Regions from separate parts of the Priestia sp. FSL R5-0597 genome, predicted to be linked through region 2. Evidence: riboswitches for the same ligand, from Rfam matches in the RefSeq annotation. Region 2 holds a riboswitch; each other region holds the start of a gene.
What was found. Region 2 has a riboswitch for cyclic di-AMP ahead of MKX72_RS20430 (dicarboxylate/amino acid:cation symporter). Riboswitches for the same ligand answer to the same signal wherever they lie in the genome.
Positions count from the first base shown of each region.

Region 1 (7,168 bases), 830 kb from region 2:
CGTTTGTTCTCTTTTTCATATACTCTGCCATTTCAGCATCATAGTCTTGAATCAATGACTTTAAGTCATGATTATAGCTTTCACGATGGTGCACAGCAGCTTGTGGCAATCGAGGCTTTTTCGCAGAATGATCTGCCGGATGTCCAACGACAAGACCGCTTACTGGGAATACGTATTCCGGTAAATCTAGGAGCTCAATGACTTCTAGTGGCTTTCTGCGAATTCCGCCGATTGGTACTGTACCTAAACCGAGTGACTCTGCTGCAACTGTTGCTGCTTCTAAAGAAATTCCAGCATCGGTTGCCCCCACTAAAATTGACTCAAGTCCATCGGTTACGCCAAGAGGCGCATCGTTAAGCTCAGCTGCAATATTAGCACGATTAAAATCTGCACAAAAGATTAAAAATAGAGGAGCTTGGTCAATCCACGCTTGGTTGCCTGCAAGCTCTGAAAGCTTTTTCTTCTTTTCTTTATCTTGGACGCTAATAATAGTTACTTGCTGTCCGTTAATAGAAGAAGCGGCTGACTGAGCAGATTGAATAATTGTATCTAAATGCTCGTCGCTTACTGCTTCGTCTGTATATTGACGGATAGAACGATGATCTTGAATTGTACGAATTGCTTCATTCATGATGCGTCATCCTTTCAAAGAAGTTATTTTTAGCCTTGTAATGTTTTTACATCTAAAGGTGCTACAAGTACGCCAGTTTGAGCAAATGCTACAAAACTTTGGAAATGAGCTGATTTATTGTGTGCTTGAATTGCTTCTTCGCTTTTCCACTCTTCAATCATCATAAATGTGTTAGGTGTAAAAGCATCTTCAAATAGTTGATAGTTGCTGTTTCCTTCTTCTTGTAAAGAATGCTTAATTAGTTCTTGTACGTTTTCTAAAAATTCTTCTCTTTTTGCTGGGTTAACTTTCATTGAAGCTTGTAAATGAATCATGGGTGATTCCTCCTTTAATAATGATGGTGCTTTATATTATTTGTTTTGTTTTTAATCTTTCATTCAATTTACGATTAAAATGAAGATAAGTTCGAATATCATCGAACAATGAAACTATAACACCGATTAAATAACAGTGCAAGGAATTTAGTTCGAAAGTTATCGAACATTGATACACAAAAGAAGCTGTGTTATATTTTAAGCATGAGAAAACCTTATCAACCACCGAAATCTGAAATTAAATTAACGCCTATTTTACATGCATTGAGTGATCCTAACCGGCTGCGAATTGTACAGTGTTTAGCGACAAGAAAGGAGCAGACCTGTTCGTATTATCAAAAATTAAATGTATCAAAATCAACGCTATCACATCATATTAAAGTACTTCGCGAAGCTGGAATTATCAAACTACGTATAGAAGGTACGCAGCACTATTATTCCTTGCGTTTAGAAGAACTTGAGGAACTGTTCCCAGGTCTGCTTCCTTCCATTATAAATATAGATGAGCAATTATTTTAAAAGCTGAACGATGGTTTGTTCAGCTTTTTTGTTCAAAATAAATGTGTCCATGCAGGCTGCATCCAGGATTAAAAGAAGAACGACAGTGAGGGCAAGTCGAGTTACAGGTTAAGTATTCATTAATTGAAAGCTCATGTTTACATACTCCGCAAAGAATAGCTTTTTCATTAAACATAGATTTTGGCCATCTTTTAATGTCGTGATCCGCATGTGCGTTATGACATTGATAGCATGGATAATATGTATGACAGCAATAAAATTTTATTGCAATAATATCTTTATCCGTATGATAGTGCGTACAGCGCGTTTCGGAATCCACTGTGTCACCTTTTACTGCAGGTACAGATTTGGTCATTATCATCACTCCTTATGAAAAGTATAGCATGCTTTTATACGCCTTATCATACATATGTAAAAAGAAAAATGCTATAATAAAACCATCGTTTTACATGTCAGATTGCATGCTAAAAAGATCAGATAAAAATTGATGTCAAAACAGATCGATTAAGTGAAGTAAAGAGAGGAAGAAAAAATGAGTAAGCAAGTTATCGTTTTTACCGGAGGCGGAACAGCTGGACACGTAACACCAAACATTGCCATCATGAAAGAATTAGACAGTGAAAAATGGGATATCCATTATGTCGGTTCTCACAATGGTATTGAGAAAGAATTAATTACAAAATTAAACGTTCCATATCATGCGATTTCAAGCGGGAAGCTGCGTCGATACGTAGATATGGAAAATGTAAAAGATGTATTTCGAGTAGCAAAAGGGGTTGGCGATGCGCGTCGCGTGCTGAAAAAGTTAAAGCCTTCTCTTGTTTTTTCAAAAGGCGGTTTCGTCACAGTTCCTGTGGTAATGGCTGCTAAATCTTTAAACATTCCCGTGTTCATTCATGAAAGTGATTTAACACCGGGACTGGCAAATAAAATTGCGCAGAAATTTGCCACTAAAATTTTCACTTCTTTTGATGAAGCCGCAAACTACTTTCCAAAAGAAAAAGTGCAGGTTGTTGGTTCACCTATTCGAAAAGAGCTATTTAGCGGAAGCGCAGCGAACGGGGAAAGCTGGCTACGCTTTTATGATAAGCGCCCCATTTTAACGATTATGGGGGGAAGTTTAGGAGCACGCCGTATTAATGAAATCGTTCGAGAGTCTTTGCCTGAACTGCAAAAGAAATTCCAAATTGTACACCTTTGCGGAAAAGGCAATATTGATACAAGCCTTGAAAAAGAGTCAGGATACCGTCAGTTAGAATACGTAAACGAACAGCTTCCTGATGTTCTAGCGGCAACTGATTATGTGATTACACGCGGCGGATCCAATGCCATTTTTGAGTTTTTAGCTCTTCATAAACCGATGATGATTATTCCTTTATCAAAAGCACAGAGTCGCGGAGATCAAATTTTAAATGCACAATCCTTTAAGAAAAAAGGCTACTGTATGGTTGTAGAAGAAGAGCAGTTAACAAAAGAACTGTTTTTGCGTGAAGTAAATGAGCTTCAGCAGCAGGCAAGTACGATGAAGCGTACAATGCGTGAAGCAACAAAAACGGATGCCATTTCAATTCTTGTAAATGAAATTGAGAAAATGAGCTAAAAAAAGCGTTCTTATCTCCTCGATAAGAACGCTTTTTTCTTCTGAAATTATTATTTTAAAATAATGAATAAATATAGAAAAATAAAGCTTTTAAAATTTCAAAAAATGTTGTTGACAGTAAATTTTAACAGGAGTAAGATTACTCTCATGAAACGTTCCACTGTGAAACGCTGAGTCTTTTCTGAAAGAGAAGGAAAGAGCGGAGGACCCAATTATCAGGGGTGAATCTCTTAATTGAGTAGGGTTACTTTCTTGACCCGAACCCGTCAGCTAACTTCGTAAGCGTTAAGAGAGAGGATGGTGTAATCGTGGTCGTTTTCTATAACAGCGGATAGTACGCTCCTTTCAAAATATAGGTGAAAGGAGCGTCAGGATGCATTTATCTAAGCAAATGATTCAAATGATTGAATATCGGGCCATGTGCGATCAGCAATCTTTTGATCTAGCAAACCGCTATTTGTCTACGTTAGCTAATCAAAGTTTTAAACGCAGCAGTAAAAACTATTATTAAGTCTAAAAATTAAATAACAAAGATACGCTTAATCAATTATGAGCGGGGGACCCAATATTTTGTACGTATGTACTAGGGGTGAATCTCTTAACTGAGTAGGGTTACTTCCATAACCCGAATCCGACAGCTAACTCCGTAAGCGTTTTGGGAGTAAAAAATTCGTGTCAATCACGGCTTATTTGTCGTGCATTAAACCGCGGAAGAGAACTCTCTTCTGCGGTTTTTTAATGGAAAAAAATAGCATCACGTCTCACGGTTAGCTTTTTTGGACGTGATGCTTTATGAAAAGAAACCGTCACTAAACTTAGAAGCTATCATTTTTGTTAGGAAACAGTTAGGAGGGAGCAACTTGGATATGATCATGCTTGGAACGCTTGTCATATTAACAGCTGCTATGTACGGAATTATTTGCTGGTCGTCTCATGTAGTAGATGAAAGAGAGGAGAAGTGAACGTGTCGTTCATTTTGTTAGGTATTTCAGTTCTCGTTTTAATTTATTTAGTGTATGTACTGTTAAATCCAGAACAATTTTAATAAGCGGAGGAATAAAAAGTGGGGATTTTTCTACTATCAGTTGCGCTGCTGCTTGTTTTTGTAGCGCTTATTGCAAAGCCCGTAGGTATTTATATAGCGAATGTGTTTTCAAACGATAAAAACACTAGCTTGATAGGAAAGATAGAAACGGTGATGTTTAAAGCAGCAGGAATTAAAGGGCTTAATCAGACGTGGAAGCAATATGCATTTGCTCTTGTTTTGGCGAATACGTTTATGATTTTTGTGGTGTACCTTATCTTCCGGTTTCAAGGGGTACTGCCGCTTAACCCAAGCCACATCAAAGGAATGGATCCGGCACTTGCTTTTAACACGGCCATTAGTTTTATGACAAATACGAACTTGCAGCACTACAGCGGCGAATCAGGTTTGTCCTATTTCTCGCAGATGGCCGCCATTGTATTTATGATGTTTGCTGCACCAGCAACGGCACTTGCAGTAGCAATCGCTTTTATTCGTGGGCTAGCAGGGAAAGAAATGGGAAACTTTTTTGTTGATTTTGTAAAGTCAATTACGCGTATTTTACTTCCTATCGCTTTTATAACAGGCATTTTATTTATGTTTTTAGGTGTCCCTCAAACGTTAAGCGGAACGGTTACTGCCCATACAATAGAAGGGGCAACACAGCAAATAGCAAGGGGACCAGTTGCTTCTTTTCTTTCAATTAAAGAGCTAGGAAACAACGGAGGGGGATTTTTTGGTGTCAATTCAGCTCATCCATTTGAAAATCCTAACGCGTTGAGCAATGTATTACAAATCGTCCTTATGCTTTTATTGCCAACAGCACTTCCTTTCACATACGGAAAAATGATCGGACAGCGTAAGCAAGGCCGCATCTTATTTGTAGCGATGAGTATGCTGTTTATCGTTATTTTAAGCACAGCGTTCGTAACAGAGTGGGGCGGCAATCCAAGACTTGATGCTTTTCATTTAAATGAAGCGAACGGTTATATGGAAGGGAAAGAAGTCCGTTTTGGTGTCGGCATGTCGACGCTTTACGCCATCGTGACGACAGCAAGTGAAACAGGTGCAGTCAACACCATGCACGATACTCTTACGCCTCTTACCGGGTTGTTAACGCTTGGAAATATGATGTTAAATACCGTATTTGGCGGTGTCGGAGCAGGATTTATGAATGTCATGATGTACGTCATTATCGCCGTATTTTTATCAGGTTTAATGGTTGGAAGAACACCAGAATACGTAGGTAAAAAAATTGAAGGAAAAGAAATGAAGCTAATCGCCGTGACGCTTATTTTGCAACCGCTGCTAATTTTAGGAGGAACAGCTGTAGCACTTACCACTCATTTAGGAATGGAAGGTATATCAAATCCAGGCTTTCACGGGTTAAGTCAGGCACTGTATGAATTTACGTCGTCAGCAGCAAACAATGGATCCGGCTTTGAAGGACTCGGTGATGCAACGCCGTTTTGGAACATTTCAACGGGAATCGTTATGTATATTGGACGCTACTTCGGACTAATTACGATGCTGGCGGTATCGAGCTCACTAGCATCTAAGCAGCTTGTTCCCGAAACACCTGGAACATTTAAAACAGATACGTCTTTATTTAGCGGCATTTTAATTGGAACTACCGTTATTGTAGGAGCACTTACGTTTTTCCCAGTGCTTGTGCTTGGGCCGGTTGCTGAGTATTTAACACTGTAATCAAGAAAGCGGAGGATCATAATGAATAAACGGAATTTTGCAAATAATATTGAATTGGATCGCAACAGTCATATTCAAGGTTCTGTAGATACACAAGCTTCATCGATTTTTATTCAATCAGTAAAGCAGGCTTTTATCAAGCTCAGCCCAAGAACGATGATAAAAAACCCTATCATGTTCGTAGTAGAAATCGGGTTTATAATTACGCTTTTTTTAGCCGTTATTCCGGACCTTTTCGGAGAAAGTACAGTAAGCACAGGGTTTAATGTTGCCGTATCTCTCGTGTTATTTTTTACCATTGTTTTTGCTAATTTTGCAGAAGCATTAGCAGAAGGTCGAGGAAAAGCACAGGCAAACTCATTAAAGCAATCTAAAGGCGATATTACAGCTAATCAGCTTCAAAACGGGCAAATGATACAAGTTTCGGCATCGCAACTAAAAAAAGGAGATATCGTCGTCGTTTCACAAGGCGAAATGATTCCTGGAGATGGAGAAATTATTAAAGGACTGGCGTCTGTTGATGAATCGGCTATTACGGGTGAATCGGCACCTGTTATGAAAGAAGCAGGCGGGGATTTTAACTCTGTAACTGGAGGTACAAGAGTTGTCAGCGATGAAATTACAATTAAAATTACGTGTGAGCAAGGTGAATCGTTTTTAGATAAAATGATTTCGCTTGTTGAAGGAGCAGAGCGTCAAAAAACGCCAAATGAAATTGCGCTAAACACGGTTTTGACAAGTTTGACGATTATTTTTTTACTAGTTGTTGTGACGCTTCCTGTCTTTACAAACTATTTACATTTTCAACTCGACACGGCTATTTTAATTTCACTGCTCGTCTGCCTCATTCCGACAACAATTGGAGGATTATTATCGGCCATTGGAATTGCTGGAATGGATCGAGTCACGCAGTTTAACGTGATTGCTATGTCAGGAAAAGCAGTAGAAGCAGCTGGTGACATCAATACAATTATTTTAGATAAAACCGGCACCATTACGTTTGGAAACCGAATGGCTCATCAGTTAACGACTGTAGAAGGCGTAGACGAACGTGAACTGTACAAATGGGCGTTTGTTTCTTCTCTTTACGACGAAACACCAGAAGGACGCTCGGTGGTTGATTTTATCCAAACTCGCATGGGAGTAGAAGACCTTAGAAAAACGCAGGGAACGTTTGTAGAATTCAAAGCTGAAACGCGAATGAGCGGCATTGACTTACAGAATGTATCTGTACGAAAAGGGGCAGTGGACGCCGTCACGGCATGGGTAGAGTCAAATGGCGGAAAGGTTCCCTCTGATTTACAGCAAAAAGCAAACGAAATTGCAGGAGCTGGTGGCACGCCTCTTGCCGTCGCCGCTGATAATAAAATTTA
Region 1 is NZ_JBBOUZ010000001.1:3,017,616-3,024,783, reverse strand. Features, by position in the region: gene nfsA (oxygen-insensitive NADPH nitroreductase) at 1-631, opposite strand, end outside; gene MKX72_RS15450 (putative quinol monooxygenase) at 661-945, opposite strand; gene MKX72_RS15445 (ArsR/SmtB family transcription factor) at 1,150-1,464, shown strand; gene MKX72_RS15440 (CHY zinc finger protein) at 1,484-1,819, opposite strand; gene MKX72_RS15435 (undecaprenyldiphospho-muramoylpentapeptide beta-N-acetylglucosaminyltransferase) at 1,997-3,064, shown strand; cyclic di-AMP (ydaO/yuaA leader) riboswitch at 3,223-3,365, shown strand; gene MKX72_RS15430 (hypothetical protein) at 3,438-3,575, shown strand; cyclic di-AMP (ydaO/yuaA leader) riboswitch at 3,591-3,731, shown strand; gene kdpF (K(+)-transporting ATPase subunit F) at 4,023-4,109, shown strand; gene kdpA (potassium-transporting ATPase subunit KdpA) at 4,134-5,795, shown strand; gene kdpB (potassium-transporting ATPase subunit KdpB) at 5,817-7,168, shown strand, end outside.
Region 1: another riboswitch for cyclic di-AMP. It lies ahead of kdpF (K(+)-transporting ATPase subunit F); the one in region 2 lies ahead of MKX72_RS20430 (dicarboxylate/amino acid:cation symporter).

Region 2 (7,168 bases):
CCTCAATATGTTTAAGCACAACAGCTGCTTTTTCAATGGCACTCACGCCTTCATACCGAGTCCCTCCATGTGCTGCTACTCCATGTACGGTCACGCGAAACCACATCGACCCTTGCTGTTTAGGAAAGATCTTCATGTTGGTTGGTTCTGGAATAATGGCACCATCTGCTTTATACCCTCTAAGCACGCAGGAAAGTGTTCCTGCCCCTCCGCTTTCCTCTTCTACTACGCTTTGAAAAATAACATCTCCTTTTAATGAAATACCTAGCTCTTTTAATGCTTGAATCGCTAAAAGTAACGACACATTCCCTCCTTTCATATCTGTTGCACCGCGCCCATATAAGTTTCCATCTTTTACAACGGCCGTATAAGGGTCTTCCTTCCACTGTGAAAGATCGCCGGGAGGCACAACATCAATATGTCCGTTTAAAATGATGGATTTTCCCCCACCTTTTCCTTTTAACACGCCTACCACATTCGGGCTATCTCGGAAACTAGAACGGTTGGAGGCAAAAGCTTCATGGGTACGAAGTGTTTTTTCGTCTGGTTCCCATATATCAATATCTAACTGCAGCTGTCGAAGGCGTTCAATGACAATTGCCTGCGCATGCTTTTCAGAACCCTGTACGCTTGCTTCTTCTACGAAACGCTTGAGTAAACGCACTGCACTTTGACGATGCTCTGTCATCCAGTTATGAATAGATTGCTGTATGTTCATGTAATGGTCCTCCTTATGGTATCGTAATCAATTGATCACTCAGGCGAACTGTCGCTTCTGTTGAACTCAAAATATCCTCTACGGTATAAGGAGACATTAACTCGGTTAGAAGAAGCGCATCTTTTTCTACTTTAAAAACCGCCCGATCCGTAATAACTAATCCCACGCAGCCCGAAGCAGTAAGAGGTAAAGAGCATGTCTTGACCAGTTTTGGTTCTCCTGTCTTGCTCGTATGATTCATTAGCACAATGACTTTTTTCGCTTTTTGAGCTAATTCCATCGCTCCTCCCATCCCAGGAACTCGCTTACCTGGCACAATCCAATTAGCTAAATCCCCTTTTTCACTCACTTCTAACGCACCAAGAATGGTCATATCGACGTATCCTTTTCGAATCATCGCGAAGGCTGTAGCACTATCACAGTATGAAGCCCCTTGAACAGTAGTTGTTGGATAGCCTGCTGCATTGCAGACATTCTCATCTTCTTCACCTAAAGGAGGCGAAGATCCTAACCCTAAAATTCCGTTTTCAGCATGAAACATCACATGAACAGCGCTTGGTACATAATTAGGAATAAGAGAAGGAATGCCAATCCCTAAGTTAACAATCATGCCGTTTTTGATTTCAGCCGCAGCACGTCTTGCAATACGATGACGAATATCTATTCCCAAACCCATTTCCAATTCACTCCTTTTGAAGGCACAATATAATCCACAAATACGCCTGACGTCATCACATTCTCTGGGTCAATGTCGCCAAGAGGAACGATTTCCTCCACTTCAGCAATAGTTATACGACCTGCCATAGCCATTAATGGATTAGTGTTTCGAGCGCTTTTATCATAGAGCAAGTTGCCGAATGGATCTGCTTTTTTTGCATATACAAAAGCCACGTCGGCTGTGAGCGGTTTTTCAACTAAAAATGTCTTGCCGTCTACTTCCACTTTTTCTTTTCCAAATTGAATAATGTCATTTTCTATTCCTACATCAATCAGTACTCCTCCAAGTCCAACTCCCCCCGCTCGAATCCGTTCAGCAAGCGTTCCTTGAGGAGAAAACTCAACTTTCAGCTTTTCTTCTGTCATCAGCGTTCCAGCCACAGGATTCGATCCAATGTGAGAAGCGATCAGTTTTTGAATTCTTCCTTGACTTACTAATTTTCCCGCACCAATATGAGGAAAGCCTGAATCATTGCATATCAGTGTGAAATTTGATTTTTCGCTTTCAATAAGGCCGTCAATGAGAGAAGGCGGACTGCCTACGCCTCCAAACCCTCCTATCATCAGCGTAGCAGCATGATCCACGTATTCAATTGCTTGTTCCACAGTTGTAATCTTTTGAAATGAGTTTTCGACCTTTGTCACTTATTTCACCTCATCTCCCTGTTTTTCATTTTGTACTTCATACAATGTTTTCGAAAGCAACACGACCGCTTCATCAAGTTGGCGATGAGTAATCGTAAATGGTGGCGCAATAATAATACCGTCTCCTTCTACTCCATCTGTTCCTGCTTGTGAAGGATAAAGGAGAAGACCATTTTTATGGGCTTTACTTATTACGCGCGCCGTCATATTTTCGGAGGATGAAAAAGGCTCCTTCGTTTTTGGATTTTGTACAAGCTCAAGACCAACTAGTAAGCCTTTGCCACGAATATCACCAATGATAGGGTAAAGAAGTTGAAGCTCCTTCAATTTTTTTACTAAATAGTCTCCTTTCAGCGCTACTTGTTGAACAAGATCGTTCTTTTCAATATAGGCTAAGACAGCTAGCCCTACAGCGGCTGACAGCGGATTAGCGCTTAGCGTATGGCCGCTCATAATTAATTTGGATCCGTTCATGATAGGTTCAATCGTTTTGCTGCTAGCTAACGTAACGGCTATCGGTGTATATCCTGCTCCCACTCCTTTTCCAAGCGTCATGATGTCTGGTTTAGCTCCCCAGTGCTCATATGCAAACATCACGCCTGTACGCCCAACTCCAGTCATGACTTCATCGGCTATCCATAACACATCATATTTATCACAAATTTCTCTTATCACTTCATAATAACCGGGTGGAGGTGTGAGAGCTGCTCCGGCAGCTCCTACAATGGGCTCTGTAATAAAAGCAGCAATATGTTCAGGGCCGGTTCGTTTGATAACTGTTTCCAATTCGTGTGCACAAGCAAGATTACAGGATGGATAGGTTTGATGAAACGGACATCGATAGCAATAAGGAGGTGAAACCGAAGGATAATCTTCAAGCAAAAACGAGAAACGTTTTCGTCTTCCAACGTGCCCTGACATAGACAGCGCTCCTATTGTAATACCGTGATAGCTCATCCAGCGTGACAAAACCTTTGTTTTGGTTGGCTTTCCTTGCTCTTGAAAATGCTGAATGGCTGTTTTCATAGCCGTTTCAGTCGCTTCTGTCCCGCTGTTAACAAAAAAGCTCCACTGGAAATGATTGCTGCTTAATTCACATAGTTTCTTAGCTAAGGCTTCCGTCGGATCGCTTGTAAACTGCGACCGATATACAAACGCAACTTTCTGTGCCTGATCCGTCATCGCATCAATAATTTCTTTTACGCCGTGTCCGATACTTGCTGTAACTGCCCCTGACGAAGCATCTATGTACTTTTTTCCATCTTGGTCGTACAAATAAATTCCTTTTCCATATGAAATAACTGGGTAGTCGTCGTCGAGCAGCGGCTTTATCACATGGGTTTTATTCATTTCCGCACTCTCCTTTCAAACACACACTCTTATTAAACTGTATGCTGAAAAGAAGAGTTTCTTGCCAATAAAAAAAGCCCTAGCATATAGCTAGAGCTTTTACACATATTAAGCTGATTGCGTTACAGATTTATCGATACGCTTTGCTTCTGACTCAGCCACAATAACGGCACACGCAGCGTCTCCTGTAATATTTACAGACGTACGAAGCATATCAAGCAAGCGATCAATTCCGATAATTAATCCGATACCTGCTACAGGCAGGCCAACCGAACTCAGTACCATCGCTAGCATAATAAGACCAACTCCCGGCACGCCTGCTGTACCAATACTAGCAAGCACCGCTGTCAACACAACCGTCACAAGAGCGCCCAACGACAGATCAACCCCGTATACTTGCGCAATAAAAATAGTCGCTACACCTTGCATAATTGCCGTTCCATCCATGTTAATAGTTGCACCTAATGGCTGAACAAAACTGCTGATAGACTCGGGGACACGAAGATTTTTTTGCGCCACATTCATTGAAATCGGAAGCGTTGCATTACTGCTTGATGTACTGAATCCAACTGTCATCGCAGGAGCAAACCCCTTAAAAAATTCAATAGGGTTACGTCTGGCCATAAGAGCGACTGATCCCCCATATGTTACGATTGAATGGATGAACAGCGCGAGCACGACTACAATCATGTATAGCCCCATCGCTTTAATTGCCTGCCAGCCTTGACTTCCAACCGCGGTTGCAAGAAGCCCAAATGTTCCGTACGGAGCAAACTTCATCACTAGATTCACAAGGTACATCATCAATTCATTTCCTTGCTCAAGTAAATTGTAAAGTCCTTTTGTTTTACTTCCAAGCATCGTGATACCAAAACCGATAAAGATAGAGAAAACGATAAGTTGAAGCATATTCCCTTCAGCCATCGCTTGAATTGGATTGACTGGAATCATATTTAAGAATGTCTCTCCAACAGGTGGTGCTTTTTCAGCTTCAAAAGAAGCGTTTTGTGTATCAAAAGATCCAAATGTACCCGGTTTAATTGCATACGCTAAAATTAAACCGATAATAATTGCAACGGTTGTTGTCACTAGGAAGTAGGAAACTGTTTTTGCCCCGATTCTTCCTAATTTTTTAGGATCTCCTAAACCTGCTACACCTAACGTGATAGAGAAAAACACAATTGGTACAACAAGCATTTTAATTAAGCTTAAGAAAATTTGGCCAAGCGGTGTAAACAAGTACTTGTCCAGCGGAGCAAAAGCACTTGGAGCAAAAGCATTGATTAACACTCCTACAATAGCACCAGCAATTAGCGCGATAATAATCTTTGTCGATAGCTTCATAGATTTACCTCCCGTAAATAAATTATATTAGAATGATTCTAACTACCATACTTATTTTACCATGCATTGAGGGCGATAACACTCAAAATATACAATATATTAAAAATTTTCAGATTAATAGTTTAGGAATATTTTTAGCTATACAAAAAACCATGAGAATATCATGGTTTCATAGACCTGTTATTCCCTCACTGAATGCTTACGGAGTTAGCTGTCGGATTCGGGTATGTGAGTTACCCTACTTGATTCATTCAAGATTCACCCCAAGTACATTACGCACAAATATGGGTCCTCCGTTCTCTTATAAAACAAAAGAGATTAAGCAAATAATTTTCTTTAATATTTTTGCATGATAATAATTGTTACTTTAATTAAAATTCATTTTATATGTTTCTGTCAAGTTTTTATTCAAAAATAATGCATGATTTTATCGTAAAAAGTTGAGAATTGTTATATTTTAAAATATTTACATCATATTTCAATAAACTAAAAACACCTATTTAACAAGACTTACAATCTAATGAATAAAAAATTAATTCAAAAAATAGTTTATAAAGTGAACTTTCTTCTCATTAATATCATTCATAAATATGTATAATTATTCTAACATCCATGTACTTTACTGCTTCCATAAATATTTTACTTATCAAAAAAATAACTCTTTCCAACTGTTGATTTTATCCTTGTACTGCTTGATATACACTCCTTAAAATTTCACTGACTTTATTGATGCGAAGAAATCGACATTATCAATTCCCCTTATTCTACTTAATTCTGCTCAAGATAGAAGTATAGATTTCCTACTATCTTTTAAAAAAGGAGCGGGTAATTATCATATAAAACTATCGGAGTTGGAACGGTACAAGTTCTTTACTTTTTACTTATTCCCTCTCGTTATTTAACCCATAAAAAAAAGAGGCCGTGACGGCCTCTTTTTTTTATACAGTAACAGGTTCAGAACTTGCTTTACGATTCTTTAATTTTTCAACAATGTCACGAGCTACCCACACACCACACGCACTTGCCTGCGCGAGTCCTCGCGTAATACCAGCTCCGTCTCCTCCCACGTATAAACCGGAAATTTCAGTTTCAAACTTATCGTTTAACTTCGGACGGGCGGAGTAAAATTTCGCTTCCACACCGTAAAACAGCGTATGTTCAGATGCTAACCCAGGCGTTACATGATCCAGTGCTTCTGTCATTTCAATTAAGCTTTTCATTGTATTGTATGGAAGCACTAAACCCAAATCACCAGGGACAGCTTCTTTTAACGTTGGTTCTAAAAAGCCTTCTTTAATTCGATTCGTTGTTGAACGGCGCCCCTTTAAAATATCTCCATACTTTTGAACAACTAAGCCTCCGTTTGACAGCATATTAGCTAATCTTGACACTTCGTGCGCATATTCGTTCGGCTGATCAAATGGATCCGAAAATTTATGAGAAACAAGCAGCGCAAAGTTCGTATTTTGACTTCCAAGCTTCGGATCTTTGTATGCGTGTCCATTTGCTAACATAATCCCTGAATGATTCTCTACTACCACATGCCCTGAAGGATTGCTGCAGAACGTTCTGACTCTTGTACCTACAGACGTATTGTAAATAAATTTCCCTTCGTACAAGTGCTTGTTGATTTCTTCCATAACAACGTTAGATGTTTCTACTCGAACACCGATGTCTACTTGATTGTTAATCATTTTCAAACGGCGTTTTTTTAGTAAGTCGCTCATCCACTTCGAGCCGTCTCGACCTGGTGAAACCACGACTTTATCAGCCGTAATTCTGTCACCATTCTTCAATTCAATACCGCGTACGATATGCTGACCATCTTCTTTTTCTGTTATTAAATCGGCTACTTCCGTTTTATACTGCATATCAATTTTTTCTTTTAAGTATTCATAAATGCTTTTTAAAATTTCTAAATTTTGCTCTGTTCCTAAATGACGCACTTGGGCACGCAATAGCTTTAATCCTGCTGCGTATCCGCGTTTTTCAATTTCACGAACTTTATCAGTTAACGGATCCGTAATCGTATCGGTTGCTCCGTGTTTTAAATTAATTTCATCCACGTATTTAATTAAATCTACCACCTGTGATTCAGACAGATAATCCGTCATCCAGCCTCCAAATTCACTGGTGATATTAAACTTCCCGTCTGAATATGCGCCGGCTCCACCGAAACCATTTGTGATAGAACAAGCAGGCAAACAGCCAGCAAACTCTTTTCTGCCAACTGCAGGCGGACATTTTTCAATTTTTTTCTGAAGAATCGGACAATTACGTCGATAGATATCGTGTCCTTTATCGATTAACAAAATAGTTGCTTCCGGTAATTTTAACGTTAGCTCATAGCAAGTAAAAATTCCAGCGGGTCCTGCCCCTACCACAATAACATCA
Region 2 is NZ_JBBOUZ010000001.1:3,842,690-3,849,857, forward strand. Features, by position in the region: gene MKX72_RS20410 (peptidase) at 1-718, opposite strand, end outside; gene MKX72_RS20415 (3-oxoacid CoA-transferase subunit B) at 732-1,394, opposite strand; gene MKX72_RS20420 (CoA transferase subunit A) at 1,379-2,080, opposite strand; gene MKX72_RS20425 (aspartate aminotransferase family protein) at 2,081-3,430, opposite strand; gene MKX72_RS20430 (dicarboxylate/amino acid:cation symporter) at 3,539-4,774, opposite strand; cyclic di-AMP (ydaO/yuaA leader) riboswitch at 4,955-5,109, opposite strand; gene MKX72_RS20435 (NAD(P)/FAD-dependent oxidoreductase) at 5,713-7,168, opposite strand, start outside.

Region 3 (7,168 bases), 3.4 Mb from region 2:
TAGGGGATATGTCGTATAAGTCAGCCCTATTGGATTAAAATGATAGATGACAGTAAAGGGGGATGGAAAAAACATAATGATTTAGTCATTTTTTCACACTAAAGAAAAATAGTCTAGATGATTCATTTTTAGCTAAGGGACCAGAATTTATACTGAACATAGTGACTGCTTTTTAAAATAAATAAAAGCTGATATCGTGTTTTTTGGTTGTAGCATGTAAGCTTTTTATTACAAATTATTAAAGATTCTTATCTTTTTGCAAATACACATTGTATTTCATAGTTTTAACAATTATGATAAAAAAGCAAGTGTCAAAATAGGAAAATAGTTGAGCATGTAAAACGAAGCGATAAGCTTATTAATTTGAAAGAAAGGCAAGGTACATAGCTTTATGTGGGAAATTATTGTAGCAATCATTTTAGGGATTGTAGAAGGTTTAACAGAGTTTGCTCCCGTTTCGTCAACTGGGCATATGATTATTGTGGATGACCTGTGGTTAAATTCAAAAGAATTATTTTCATCTCCAGTAGCTAATACATTTAAGATTGTTATTCAGCTAGGGTCGATCTTAGCAGTAGTTGTTATTTTTAAAGATCGTTTTATTAATTTATTAGGATTAGGAAAAAAACCAGCTGCTGCAATTGGACCGACAAATCGCTTAAATTTAATGCAGGTAATTGTTGGTTTGTTACCCGCAGGAGTGTTAGGCCTTTTGTTTGATGATTACATTGATGAACATTTGTTTTCTTTAAATACGGTGCTAATTGGCTTAGTGGTCGGAGCTGTATTAATGATTCTAGCAGATTTGTTTGGACCTAAACGTCCGCGTGTAGAGACGGTGGACCAAATGTCTTATGGACAAGCACTAGGTATAGGACTGTTTCAATGTATTGCTCTTTGGCCAGGTTTTTCTCGTTCAGGCTCAACGATTTCAGGAGGGGTTCTTCTTGGAATGAGCCATAAGGCAGCCGCAGATTTTACATTTATTATGGCAGTGCCAATTATGGCAGGAGCAAGTGGACTTTCATTGGTTAAAAACTGGCAGTATTTCACATCAGATGCACTACCGTTTTTTATTGCTGGTTTTATCAGCGCCTTTATTTTTGCGCTTATATCGATTCGCTTTTTCTTAAAATTAATCAACCGCATTAAATTAGTTCCGTTTGCCATTTATCGAATTATCTTAGCGGCTATTCTATATTTTGTATTTTTATAAAATAAATAAGCGTATTTTATAGACATTTAAACTTCTGATAAAGACTTAAAAAGCAAGAAAAAGCTATTGCAACATTGCAATAGCTTTTTTGCATAAATATATATTATTGTCTTTTGAAAGCGTTTTATAAACATGGGTATTGACAAAACGTGTCGAAAAATAGTAAATTAATATTTGTGCAGTATAAAGTTAAGTAAAAGTAAGACTTCTGTTTAGTTTTATTGACTGTAAAAAACGTATGACAACGTATAGATCGTTTTAATTTTATAAAAATTGAATAATAAGCTTAATCGTATAGAGCGGGGGAATCATTATCGGCAGTAAAGCTGCCTTGGGGTGAATCCTTACAAAAGGTAGGAAACTCTCAATTCCGAATCCGACAGTTAACCTCGTTTGCTTTATTGAGAGAAAGAGCCCAAAATAGCGTAAGTAAAAGGCTGTTCTTTCTTAAGAATAGTCTTTTTTTGTTTTTTCAGAAAAGTATATACAAATGTCATACATCTTTGGGGAGGTACATCTATGAAAAAAATTCGTTTTGGTTTGGCTACGCAGATTTTTACCGGTTTAATCCTCGGTGTTCTTGTAGGAGTAATTTGGTTTAACGATCCGCGTGTAGTAACATACCTGCAGCCGCTGGGAGACTTGTTCTTAAGATTGATTAAGATGATTGTTATTCCAATTGTTATCTCAAGTTTAGTCGTTGGAGTTGCAGGAGCAGGTAGCGGTAAACAGGTCGGAAAGCTGGGCGTTAAAACCATTCTCTATTTTGAAATTATTACAACTTTCGCAATTGTAATCGGTGTATTGATTGCTAATATTTTTCACCCTGGACAAGGTGTAGACATTCATTCAGCACAGAAGAGTGATATTTCACAATACGTTGAAACATCCGAACAGCAAGAAGGAAAGTCAGTGGCTGAAACGTTCTTACACATTGTTCCGACAAACTTTTTCCAGTCAATTGTTGAAGGGGACATGCTAGCAATTATCTTTTTTACAGTATTGTTCGCACTTGGAGTAGCGGCAATTGGAGAAAGAGGAAAGCCTGTTGTTCAATTCTTTGACGGCGTTTCTCACGCAATGTTTCACGTGGTAAACCTAGTAATGAAAGTGGCTCCGATTGGAGTATTTGCTTTAATTGGTGTAACAGTTTCGAAATTCGGTTTAGAGTCACTTCTTTCATTAGGAAAGCTTGTTATCTTAGTTTACTTAGCGTTAATTTTCTTCCTACTTGTTGTATTAGGAGGAATTGCGAAATGGGCAGGAATTAACATTTTCCACTTATTCCGCTATATGAAAGATGAACTGTTGTTAGCATACAGTACATCTAGTTCTGAGACAGTTCTTCCGCGAATTATGGAAAAACTTGAAAAGATGGGCTGTCCAAAAGCTATCGTATCGTTCGTTGTACCAATTGGTTATACATTTAACCTAGATGGTTCTGTTCTCTATCAAGCGATTGCAGCGTTATTCTTAGCGCAGGTGTATGGTATTGATTTAACGATCGTTCAACAGCTGACGCTCATTCTGGTATTGATGGTTACATCTAAAGGAATGGCTGCGGTGCCAGGAACATCATTTGTTGTATTACTGGCTACTCTTGGAACAATCGGCGTTCCGGCAGAAGGATTAGCCTTCATTGCGGGAGTAGACAGAATCATGGATATGGCACGTACGGTTGTTAACTTAGTAGGAAACACACTAGCAGCAATTGTGATGTCTAAATCTGAAGGCAAATTTGACCCTAAAAAAGGTACAGAGGTCATGAGAGCCGGCTAATTTATAAATTAAAAAGCTACTTATTCTATTCAAAAAATTAGAATAAGTAGCTTTTTTCATAATAATTCCTTTATTATTATGGAAATTGACCCTATAATATGTAACATCAGGTATAAATATATCCAAATTTTATTCTTACATAAAAGCAGTCACTGGTTCCTTTCTTTATCAATAAATATAGAGATAGCTTAGCTAGTTGGGGGATAGTAGAGTATGTGGAAAAAGCGAATATGGGTCATCGCCTCGATAGTAATCGTATGTTTGTTAATCCCTTACAGTTTACCGATTGTGTTTGCTTTATTAACAGCATTAGCGCTTGAGGGTATTGTTCAAAAATTGCATCAATCTTTTAAAATGAAGAGAGTCTACGCAGTGCTTATGACCTTCATTTTATATGTTGTTTCGCTCATACTTATTGGATTTTTTATTGTTCGGACAATCGTTACGCAAGTGGTTGCTCTTTCAAAGATAGCGCCTTCATTTGTAAAAGAAATCTATGAAACCGCGATTTATCCAACTATTATCAAGTGGAAATACTATTCAAACGCTCTTCCTACAGAAGTGATTTCTTCTATCGAGCGCACGCTTGAAAAAACCGTAAATTCATTAGATTCTCTATTAAAAAGTACCGTGGAAATCATCATTAGCTTTGCTGCTACTGTTCCTGGGTTTCTACTAGAGTTTCTTATTTATTTAGTAGCGCTTGTATTTATCAGCCTTGAGCTGCCTGCTATTAAAAATAAAATTAAGTCATTTTTAACAGAAGAAACGAAATATAAGCTACAAGTTGTCATCACTCAGCTTATCCAAGCGGGGGTTGGTTTTATTAAGGCACAAATTATTTTAAGTGTCATGACGTTTGTAATGGCTTATGTAGGGCTTTGGCTATTAGATGTTCCGTATACCGCGCTGCTTAGTTTATTAATTGTAATTGTCGATATCTTACCAATCCTTGGGACAGGCTCGGTGCTCGTTCCATGGGGGATTTTTGCTCTTACGCAAGGACATGACTCATTAGCAATCGGCTTATTTATTCTATTTGGAGTCATTACGGTAGTAAGACGTGTAGTAGAACCAAAAGTATTTTCTACAAATATGGGTATTTCACCTTTGGCTGCATTAGTTAGTTTGTACATTGGATTTAAACTTTTAGGTTTTGTCGGGTTGTTTTTAGGACCGGCTTTAGTTATTTTATACGATGCTCTTCGTAAAGTAGGTATTATTCAAATTAACTTTAAACTATAAAAGCGCTGGATAAAACTAGCGCTTTTTTTTTATTGAAACTTTTGTAGTACGTCATACGTAAAGAGGGAAAGGAAAAAACTATGTCGCGTTGGTTTTTATCTATCAATCGGCTAAATTATAGTTTTGCAGTCTTAGATTTAATGACATGAGGAGGAGAATTTTTGTTAGAGTCGGTTTTACTTTCTTTAATTGAAGCGCTAAAACAGCTCTCTTATTTTGGCGTAATTTTAGCATTAACGTTTGAGTTTGTCCCCGCAGAGCTTGTTTTACCTTTAGTAGGGTATTGGGTGTACCAAGGTGATATGAACTTGTATCTGGCTATCCTTGCAGGTACAGTAGGCGGTGTGTGTGGACCGTTGACTCTTTATGCACTGGGACGTTACGGTGGACGACCGCTAGTTTTAAAATATGGAAAATATTTTTTGGTGAAAGAAAAAGAAATTGACGCTGCCGATCGCTTTTTTAATAAGTACGGCAGCGGGGTCGCTTTTTTTGGACGGTTTATTCCAGGAGTGCGTACGGCTATCTCTTTTCCATGCGGGATGGCAAAAATGAATGTATGGCTGTTTTCTATTTACACATTTGTTGCGATGCTTCCAGTAACGGCTATTTACGTATATTTAGGATATAAGTTAGGACCTAAGTGGAAAGAGGTGGGTCCGATTGTATCTCAATACATGCAGCCTATTGGAATCGGAATTGTTGTTTTAATTGCGTTGTTTTTTATCATTAAATATGTGCGGAATAAACAAGTAGGACAGAGCTGATAAATCGAGGAAAAGAGTGAGGATATGTCAGAGCATGAACAATTGAGAATAGAATTGCGAAAAATTGAAAAGTGGGAGAAAGACCAAAAAGGACTTTTTTTCTGGGAGCGGCTGGCTCGCTTGCCTTTTTCAGCTTTAGATAAAGTAACGCCAAAGTTCATTCATCAAAAAATAGAAAAATTATTAGATGAAATTGCTAAGTATGTTGATAATGGAGGCCAGTATTTAGCTAATACGTCTGCCACGCTAGAGAAAGCATCAGCCCAATTACAAGAAAATAAGCAGCTGTCAATAGAGGATGTTCAGCATTTATCTCTGCAGGAAATGGATGAGTTGGCGGAGTATTTTATTGAAGTCCGAAAAAAGAATGCGCAGCTGCAAGGAGCTACAACCGGAGTAGGTGGAATTTTCACACTGGCGATTGATATTCCTTTTGTATTGGGACTTACGCTTAAGACACTGCAAGAAGTGGCTGTTTCTTATGGTTACGATCCCACTGAGCAAGAGGAACGCATTTTTATGGTCAAATGCATGCAGTTTTCATCCTCTGATATTGTAGGAAAGCGTGCGATTTTAGAAGAATTAGCAAGCGGCAATCGAACGCGGAGCTTGCAGCAGCTCCAAGGTTGGAGAGAAGTGTTTCTAACCTATAGAGACAACTTGGGATGGAAAAAGCTATTTCAAATGATTCCTATAGCAGGGATGGTGTTTGGGGCGTATATTAACAAACAAGCGATTAGCGATATAGGAGAAGTTGGAATGATGCTTTACCGTAAAAGACGCATTTTAGAAAAAGTCTCACAATCTAAAAAATAAAAATAGGCTGGTATGAAAGTATTTTAGTTGAAGAAAAATCCGAACGAGTTTGATTCTTAGTTGAGAATCAAATACGTTCGGATTTTTTTATTGATATAGTAAATGTAGCTTTCATGTATTTAGTTGCCTCTAGGTGTTGATTGGAGGGCAAGGCGAAGACTCCTGCGGAAAAAGCGGAACAGATGAGACCCCGCAGGAGCGCAAGCGACGAGGAGGCTCAACGGCCGCCCGCGGAAAGCGAAGCCTTGCACGGAAATCAACAGCGGTGTAACGAGCGATTCATATTAGATCGTTTACCTTTTTGTTCGTGTGTAGATGGGATTGATTTGTTTATGTCTCAATTACTTTTTTTCGACATTATTTCTAGGGAAATATGTCGAGGTGTGTTAAGCCTATTTCCTTAATCAAAATGAAAAGTAGGAATGGTAATAGTATTTTTTCGTCTGGCAATCAGTAAATAAATAATTCCAATTATACTCCATACAATACCGATAAATAAGGATGTTTTTTCTAAGTTAAGCCACATAAAAAATAAAAATAAACTGCCGAGTAAAGGCATAAGTACATATGAAATATATCCACTGAGAGATCGTTTGTTTTGTTGAATAAAATAATGGATAAAAACCGCTATGTTAACTGAACTGAACGCAATTAAAGCACCAAAATTAATTAAAGAGGTAGCTTTTTCAAGAGACAGACTTAGTGAAATTAAAGAGAGACCACCAATAATGACTACGTTCCAAACAGGCGTCTTTGTTTTAGGGTGAATATAGCCAAAAATTCTCCGTGGCAGATAACCATCTTTCCCAATTGCGTAGAGAAGTCTTGATGCACTCATATGTGAGACAAGTCCAGAAGCAATAGTTGATGTTAAGGCTGCTGCTACAAAAATAGATTGAAACAGCTGGCCGCCAATTTTATAAGCGATTTCAGCCGATGCACCTTCTAAATCATGAAACAAAGAGGCTGAAGGGAAAAGAAGCTGAGCAAAGTAAGAAACCGTAATAAATAAGGCGCCTCCCGTACATGCAATAATGAGAATCCCTTTGGGAATGGTTTTCTCAGGCTTAAGTGTTTCTTCAGCCATGGTGGTTACAGCATCAAACCCTAAAAAAGAAAAGCATAAAATAGCTGCTCCGTTTAATAAAAGAGATATAGAAGCCGATTCACTTATAAACGGTTTAAATGATAGCTCTTGCCCTTGAGTTGTAGCACTTAAAATAATAAAGATGATAGCTACTAAAATTTGAAAAGCAACTAATAGCGTACCAAAAGAAACGGTTAAATGAACGCTAAAAATATTCATTATGGTCATGATGACCACAAAGCTGATAATCCATACGGC
Region 3 is NZ_JBBOUZ010000001.1:425,008-432,175, forward strand. Features, by position in the region: gene MKX72_RS02300 (undecaprenyl-diphosphate phosphatase) at 392-1,216, shown strand; cyclic di-AMP (ydaO/yuaA leader) riboswitch at 1,490-1,629, shown strand; gene MKX72_RS02305 (cation:dicarboxylate symporter family transporter) at 1,736-2,995, shown strand; gene ytvI (sporulation integral membrane protein YtvI) at 3,209-4,240, shown strand; gene MKX72_RS02315 (DedA family protein) at 4,402-5,007, shown strand; gene MKX72_RS02320 (EcsC family protein) at 5,032-5,823, shown strand; gene MKX72_RS02325 (hypothetical protein) at 5,960-6,094, shown strand; gene MKX72_RS02330 (APC family permease) at 6,224-7,168, opposite strand, start outside.
Region 3: another riboswitch for cyclic di-AMP. It lies ahead of MKX72_RS02305 (cation:dicarboxylate symporter family transporter); the one in region 2 lies ahead of MKX72_RS20430 (dicarboxylate/amino acid:cation symporter).